2 regions of the Paenibacillus sp. Y301 genome follow, and region 2 is predicted to be linked to the other one. Evidence: riboswitches for the same ligand, from Rfam matches in the RefSeq annotation. Region 2 holds a riboswitch; the other holds the start of a gene.

Region 1 (4,440 bases), 470 kb from region 2:
AAGATCGACGTTGGAATTGTTGCTTCATCCATCCACGAAAGAGGCTTAAACTGTATCCCTTTATTTGAAGATCACTTGGAATTAGTTCTACCAAGACAACACCCCCTTGCCGAATCACCAGCCATTCATATGAACGATTTACATGAGACACCCATGATTATTTTCTCAAGTGGGACATGGTATCGTAAATTAATGGACGACTTATTTGAGAATACGGGTATTATGCCTGATATTCGAATGGAGATCGACTCGTTTGAAGCGATTGTCCGCTTATTACCTACTTGTAAAGCTGTAACATTATTACCCAAATCTTATCTACATCAACAACTTATTGACGATAATGATCTCAAAGTTATTCATATCCCTGATCTCAAAGAAACACGACGAACGACATCCTTAATCTATGGTGAATATACCGAGTTAAGTAAGGCTGCACGGCAATGGATCGAAGAAACAGAATCCTTATTTAATCGCCTAGATTTATGATTTTTATGATTTCACCAAAAAAAGAAACACAGAGAAGGTCAAGGATAATCTCCTTGACCTTCTCTGTGTTTTACGTTCGCATTTTTTTGAGAAATTAGCTACCTCTACCGAAAGTGGTTCTATTCCTATTTAATTGTCATCCATGAGTTCATTCTCAAAATTTTCAATATTCTCGTTAGACCCGATAATGACCATAATATCGCCTGCTCGAACCTGATCCATTGCTGTAGGCGCCACAATAATGCCAGTTGATCTATGCAAAGCCACGATGCTACAGCCAAATCTAGTACGAATATTTATCTCTGTGAGTGTCTTACCATCAAGACATAACGGAGCGTTCATCTCTACAATGCTGTAATCTTTCGAAAGTTCAATATAATCCAGTAAGTTCGGAGTTACCAGTTGATGTGCAACCCGAATGCCCATATCTCGCTCAGGGTACACTACTCGATCTACTCCTAGTTTCTCCAATGCTCTTCCGTGAAGAACAGAGATCGCTTTAGCAACGACTGTCGTTACTCCTAAATCTTTGAGCAGTATGGTTGCAAGAATACTCGTCTGGATGTCTTCTCCGATAGCCACAATACCACAATCGAAATTACGAACACCTAACGATTTCAGCACTTCTTCATCTGAGGCATCTGCCACAACAGCATACGTCAGTAACTCACTCATATCACTTACAATCTCTTCATTTCGATCGATCCCTAGCACTTCATAATTCAGTGCCATAAGTTCTTGAGCAATAGAAGACCCGAACCGCCCCAATCCAATAACGACAAACTGCTGTTTCTTCATCTCTCTTTCAATACTCCTTTAATCATCTCAATTTCTCTTCTACCCTATAATAATTTTACCCTCTGGATGACGATATAACTCTTTGCCTTTCTTCGGACCCAGTGCATATGCCAGTGTAAGTGGTCCAAGGCGACCTGCAAACATCGTTAGACTTATCAGAATTTTACCCGCTAAGGTCAGATGTGTGGTTAATCCCATCGTTAACCCTACTGTACCAAATGCAGAAGTTGTCTCATACAATATCATTAGAAAACTACTGTCTTCTGTCGTAGAAAGTATCATCGCTACACTCATTACAAGCAAAAGTGCAACTAGTGTAATCGTGAGCGCTTTAAATATACGTTCTTGCGCAAACCGGTAGCGAAACAATACGATGTCATCTCGTCCACGTAACATGGAGATCACAGCACCAATAATAAGCGTAAACGTTGTTGTCTTGATCCCACCTCCAGTAGATCCTGGAGAAGCCCCAATGAACATAAGTATAATCATAAAGAATTGAGATGCCTGTCTCATATTACCCAGATCAAGCGTATTCGCACCTGCAGTTCTTGGTGTAACCGATTGGAAGAGGGAGCCAAGGATTTTGCCACCCCAATTTAACGACCCTAATGTTCTTGGATTAGAATACTCGAATACAAATATAACAATGGCTCCGAACACGATTAGAAAGGCTGTCATGGATAGTACTACTTTTGAATGTAAAGATATCCTACGCGTCTTTCGGAAATCGACCATGTCAGATAGAACAATGAATCCAATTCCTCCAGATACAATAAGGAACATCACCACAAAGTTGACGATTGGATCATATACATAACCTGTAAGGCTACGGAAGTCACCGAATAGATCAAATCCAGCATTGTTAAACATTGAAATGGCATGAAAAATACCAAAATATAAAGCTTTTCCAAAGGGCATATCTACTGCCCATCTTACAGTTAACAGAACAGCAGCTGATCCTTCGATAATAAGAGAAAAGAGTAATACTTTTCGAATCAGTCGTACTATTCCTTCCATTGAGCCCTGATTCATCGCTTCTTGAAGGAGCAAACGGTCACGTAGGGATATCTTCCGTTTCAACAGAAAGGCGAATAACGTAGCCATCGTCATAAATCCAAGTCCGCCCACCTGAATGAGCATAATAATGACCACTTGCCCAAATGTGCTGAAGAACGTCCCCGTGTCCTGCACGACTAAGCCCGTAACGCAAGTCGCTGATGTTGCTGTAAACAATGCATCAATGAAGGCGAGGGGTTTACCCGTCGTATTCGATATGGGTAAGGTTAACAATACCGTTCCCAGTAGTATAATGGTAGCGAAACCAATAACTAGAATTTGTGGAGGGGATAATCTGAACCAACTATACTTCCATTTCACACGCTTCACCCCTTTTTAAATCAACAAAAAAAGACACTGGAAATCCAATGCCTCTCGGTTGGTTCCTGCTTGCATATCGCCTACGAGGTTAGCTGACGGATTCGGGTATGCACAGCTTACCCTATTCGTTCATTCAACAACGAAATTCACCCCACAAGTAGATAGACTAAATCGTCTCTACAAGAAATGGTTCCCCCGTATTTCATATGAAAATTTGGCGCATTATTAAATTGCATTCCGATTATAATCTTTATCCAGTAACTGTACAAATTGATTTTCTGGACAAATGACTGGATATGGGTTAAATATAAGCGAAAGAACGTATCAGAACAGTGGTTCTCTCTCCATAAGTATGATTACCTTCTTATTCATCTGCTTTGCACCATTTCGAGTTACATTTGCTGGATTTACCGCTAGAAGCTATGCTATGTTATCGTTACTTATAAGAGCATCTAACGAAGTTTATGTTTTCGATGTAAGTTTTTACGAAGTATTACCAAGGAGTAGCGCTCAAAAACTTTAAGTTTATGCTTTCGATGTAAGTTTTTACGAAGTATTACCAAGGAGTAACGCTCAAAAACTTTAAGTTTATGCTTTCGATGTAAGTTTTTACGAAGTAATTCTAAGAAGTAGCGCTCAAAAACTTTTAGGAGGAAATTAAATGAATTCTACGGGACAACCTTTGAAACTTAATATCAACTATAAGGTTCTCGGTCTATGTGGGGTTATCGGTCTGATTCTGTTTATGATATTGCAAGTATTCCCCAGCACCGCATCCGATACACTGGAGCAACCAAGCAAAGAATTAATCACTAAGGATCAAGCAAGAATCGCGGCCACACAATATGCTGAGTCACAACTTCACATTCATGTATTGAGTCAACCCGATGATACTTTGGTCACCTATCAATCTGACTCAGATTTATATGGTTATTTATCTAAAGAGAAGTTAATGGAGAAATACAATACTACTTTCGATCATAAATATCCAACCGAAGTTTACCGCGTCCGTCTGAAAGAAGGTAATACCAATAACTACCTTAATATAGATGTACATATGAATACAGGAGATATCGTATCCTTTTCTCAGAAGAAGAACTCGCCCCTTATTGAACCTACAGAGGAATCGATCAGTACAACAAATAATGTAAGACTTGCAGAACAATGGCTAACCCAATTAGGATATGATTCAAAGACTCTCCAGATCACAGAAAATAAAAAATCGACCCTTACCTATTCGGACTTAAATACTACGATTGGCGAGGCCGTATTACAATTGAAGTTCACTTTCGGATCAGACAGGATCGTCTCCTTTGAACCTTCCTTTTCGATTCCGTCAGAACATACATCTTATGTAGAAAAAGAACACACCAAAGCCGTTTGGATGACCATGCTCGGATATGGACTCCTCACTTTAGCGCTTGGCATACTTGCTATTGTATATAGCGCAATAACGAGAAAGCATACCTCTTTTGTTCGAGGAATATTCCTGAGTTCATTCTATTTCATTGTCTCCATGCTAAGCACATTAAATATGTTGCCCGCCTTGGAAGCCGAGGGACTGACGGGATTAAGTCTAACGTTCGGGTTAATATTCCAGGGTCTCCTTACCTTAGTTATGGCTGCGTTATTGTACTTCTCACTTGTTGGTGGAGATGGCTTATGGCGGAAGGAAACAGGACTTAATCCTTGGCCACGTGCAAAAGAAGCCGGGTATGGTAAATTTGTTCTTCATAGTATGTATGTCGGATATTTATGGGCCCTCATCTTGTTAGG
Region 2 (4,440 bases):
TTTCCGTCTCTACAGAATCATGTTCCATATCAAAAGGAATGACTACAGCAACGTCTACACTGACGTGGATGTATACCTCCACAAGAATCATATTGATTCCAGCATCCCGTTGCCTCGTTGATAATTCGATCTTAGCGGCTCCCTGAGGCTCTATTTTCACGGGAATTCCAGGACCAATTGAAGCCAGAAAAGGACTTCCTAACGCCATCCCAATAGGAATATGTTCCTTTAACTGATGTACGTCGTTTAATGTAGCTTGAACAACCTTAAACGTATTGGATGTAATCTTCATTTGTTCCGCATAATTCAACATGAACCCTGATACCTTGCCGGACGTATCCATTTTCCAATTCACGAGATCATCGAAATTCTGTTCTTGCGTAACCTGTGCTGTAATCGCCTCATTGATCGCTTCCGTCGCCAGCTGTTTCACTCTAATTTGAGCCAAATTCATAATAGGTGGTTTCAAATTACGATCTATGTACGCGAATCCCTGAAACATTATGATTAAAAAAACGAGAAACCCAACAAGCCACAATCTACGTCTGCTTCTGGGTTTCCCGCTTCGCTGGCTATGCCACCTTGCTCTTCTTTTCATGATCATCCCCCTAATGCCGACAATAAATCTCTATACAAGCATATGATTGGGATTACAAAAAAAGAAGAAGCTCTAATCTAAGATGGCCGGTATGTGTCTTCCACATCTGATAATTCTATTCTAATGTAATGCCACTTTTGCCGATTTCGAGCGTTCAGATTTTACTGGCATTTCAGGCAATTCGTTAACAGATATAATACGATCGGACTTCTTCTCTGGCTGCTTCCAATACTTCTCATTTCCCGGTAAATCATCGAACCACGAGGCATCACTTGGACAATCCAGAACCATAAACTTCCCATACACATCGTCTCTTGATTGGTGATATTTTAAATAAGCCTTACCGTGGTCAATAGCTAAGATCTCAATTTTTCCAGATGTATGACTCATAGATAGACGGACTCGTTTACCCAACCCTGATGTCTTCGCCTTAGCCTCTTCCACAAGTTGATACACCTGCTCCAACGGAAGTACAAAATCTCGGTTACCTGCAACCGGACGATTTATAAAGAAATAATAAGGTGTGACACCAGCCCACGACAATTGATCAAGAAGTTCTGCAAGTACATCGGCATTATCATTGATTCCACGTAAAATAGGCGTTTGGTTTACGACGATTGCTCCTGCTTGATGTAACGCCTCAAACCCCCGTTTGGCTTCAGGCGTTATTTCACGCGGATGATTAATATGGGCCATGACATAGATGCGTTTATCAGCACTTGAGTGCCTCTTGATAAGTTCTAATAACTTCTCGTCTTCGTAGATTCGCATCGGGTTAAATACGGGAATTTTAGATCCTAATCGAATAACTTTGACATGCTCAATATCACGCAATTGGTCAAGAATGATCTCTAGCTTCGAAGTAGCTAGGATTAAGCTATCTCCACCTGTTAGTAATACATTATTTATTTCTGGATGATTCGCAATATACTCAATTCCTGGGCTTACATCGGACATCGCTTCTTTTACGTCATTACGAAATAAGCGCTTTCTAAAACAATATCGACAATAAGCACCACATACCTCGGATACAATTAATAAGGCCGTCGTTCTATATTTATGCTGGCAACCGGGTACAACGTAGTTCGTGTCTTCATCCGATGCATCCCAGCGACCATACTCGGATAGTTCTCCTTCATTCGGAATAACTAATTTCTTGATCGGATCATTTGGATCAGCCCAATTCACTAGCTTTAAGTAATAATCATTAACGCGAAATACGAATTTCTCCGTTATCTGTTTAAGTTTCTGACGCTCATGTTCCGGGATTTCCATGATCTTATCAATATCGGTAATATATTTCGGCTGTGGCATATTACTCCTCCTTGAAGTTTAAAATATGGTTTGTTACATTTGTCCCCCCTTTTTCTTAAAATAAAAATGACCCGTCCCATCACAAAGCGAAGTAAACACTTCACCTTGGGAAGGGTATCGGGCCATAAAGACGCAAAAAGACCCGATAACGGGTCATTAGAACAGTTATAAACCATAAGTTGACCCATCTACTACTGACGAGGTTAGCTGTCGGGCTCGGGAAAGATGGTTCCCTACAAATGTCTCTTGATTCGCCCCAAAAAAATGGTTCCCCCGCTTTTCAGCTACTATGCTGAAAATTAAGCGTAACTTTATAGTACATAAGTCCATTCAATTAGTCAAATGTTGGATATTTTAAATTCCAAAAAAACAAAGAACATTCATCAAGGCATTAGATTAGTTTAATGAATGTTCTTCGTCAAATATTACTTTCCTTCAGCAACTGCCTTTGCAGCATGTTCTCCACTCAAGCGTCCACTAGTTAACGCATACTGAACCGCACTACCTGACATATAGACCTGGTTGTATAAATAGCGATTCGCTGCTTCTCCACCCGCATAAAGATTGTCGATGACTGAGCCATCTTCTTTTACAACACGATAATGTTCGTCGACTTTCACTCCACCAAATGTACCCATAGTTTTAGGATAGTATTTAAAAGCATAGAATGGCCCTTTATTAACAGATACAAGTGTCTTTACTTCTTTGTTGAATTCATCTTTACCTGAAGTTACTCCAGCATTGAAAGTATCCATTGTTTTCACAAGAGCTGCTCCAGATACTTGCATAGTAGAGGCTAATTCTTCCATTGTATTTCCGACAGCGATCTCAGCATTAGGAAGTTTACCTTCAATGGCACCAATTACTTTCGCATTGGCTTCACTTGAATCTATAACCATCCATACCTGTTCGTTAGGAAGCACTTTATTTGTTACAATAGCGTAATGACTATTTTCATCCATAAAACGTTCGCCTTTTTCGTTCACTAATACTTTAGTAGTATCCCATTCAATACCACGTAATTCTGGAACCAAACTTCCCATACCTAGACCAATCACCCACGGATCTTCGTATAACGCTGCGCCTAATTTTTCTGCCATGACTATCCCATCACCTGTACTACCCGCAGCAGCTGCACTGATCCCCATATCGTCAACAAATTGAGGTAAGAAACGCTTCATCATTTCCTCACTCTTAGCAAATCCTCCTGAAGCGATGATGACTTTTTTCGCATGAACGATCAGCTTTCCTTCAGCATTCTCCGCTGCAACACCAATTACGTTACCTTTATCATCCGTGATTAATTCCGTTGCTTTTGTCTCTAAAAGGATATCGACTCCTTTATCTTTAAGGGTCTTATCTAGATTTGCAATTAAGCTAGCACCACCAGCTTCAGGAAAATGAAGGCGAGCTACAGGATCAACACCATATCCTTCCACACGAGTATACTTATGATTCATATAATCAACCAACCAGTGTGTTGTATCTACTGCCTCATCCATAAAGGTTTCTACACGATCATAATCTGGATATATACTATCAGGATTACTTGTACTTTGACGCTCTTTCCACAACTGCATCCATGATTCTGGTGAATCCTCAATGCCTAGTTCCTTTTGGAAACGAGTACCTGTTGCAGAAATACCTCCGCCAGATAACGCTGTAGAACCACCTACCGTTGCCATTTTCTCTAGTACAATAACCTTGGCGCCGTTCTCAAACGCAGATCCAGCAGCTGTGAGACCTGTACCTCCTCCACCAATAACGACAACATCCGTTGTTAGTTCAGTTTCCTTTTGTGCCTTATCATCCGTTATGGCAGCAACCTTAAGGGTAGCTACATCTCCGCCCGCTTGCTTGACACAATCTTCAACCGCAGCAAGGATCGCCTTCGATGAATTAGAAGCGCCTGACACAACATCAACTGCCAATGTCTGTCCCTCAACAATTTGCTGAGGGATACGTTCGAATGGTGTATTGCTAAGACTATCCGTTTCGCTATGCTCTTTAATAGTTACAGATACGATCGCGTTATCATCAAATACAACCTCAACCGTGATATCACCATTGTTACCTTGTGCCTTTGATGTGTAAGTACCTGCTTTATAAGTTGCTGTTCCCGAAGTTGTATTCGAATTTGCGTTAGTATCTTTGGCAGAATTTGAACAAGCAACTACATTTAGTATTAATACTAATCCCAACAGCAAGAAATTTACCCTTTTCCAATTCCTTTTCATGGTTTTCCCCCTTGGCGTATAAAATCATTGTATACATAGATCTTATATGGTTGGGTCATCACGACGTCAAGCAGACTTTGTGAAATTTTGCACGTATAAAGGTGTGGAAAAATGAAAAGTATGGGGTTAACCCGATGTTTACACATTCAGGATATCTTATTTTCTTTTATCTCCTGTTGAACACCTGAAGAGATAACATCACCATTTCTTCTCTTTTTTCCAACATAGAGGGTCAAATATTGCTCCTTATCTCTAAGTTCAATGTACTGGCTTTTTTCAGTAACAGGGCCT

What was found. A riboswitch is a leader RNA that binds a small molecule or an ion and turns the genes downstream of it on or off. The one in region 2 is predicted to bind cyclic di-AMP.
Region 1: another riboswitch for cyclic di-AMP. It lies ahead of AC1D69_RS05730 (TrkH family potassium uptake protein); the one in region 2 lies ahead of AC1D69_RS03505 (KamA family radical SAM protein).

Annotation. Positions count from the first base shown of each region.
Region 1 is NZ_JCAIUL010000002.1:482,180-486,619, reverse strand. It holds gene AC1D69_RS05740 (LysR family transcriptional regulator) at 1-486, shown strand, start outside; gene AC1D69_RS05735 (potassium channel family protein) at 616-1,284, opposite strand; gene AC1D69_RS05730 (TrkH family potassium uptake protein) at 1,324-2,664, opposite strand; cyclic di-AMP (ydaO/yuaA leader) riboswitch at 2,728-2,894, opposite strand; gene AC1D69_RS05725 (CPBP family intramembrane glutamic endopeptidase) at 3,326-4,440, shown strand, end outside.
Region 2 is NZ_JCAIUL010000002.1:14,484-18,923, reverse strand. It holds gene yunB (sporulation protein YunB) at 1-598, opposite strand, end outside; gene AC1D69_RS03505 (KamA family radical SAM protein) at 719-1,912, opposite strand; cyclic di-AMP (ydaO/yuaA leader) riboswitch at 2,090-2,228, opposite strand; gene AC1D69_RS03500 (FAD-dependent oxidoreductase) at 2,338-4,149, opposite strand; gene AC1D69_RS03495 (MerR family transcriptional regulator) at 4,296-4,440, opposite strand, start outside.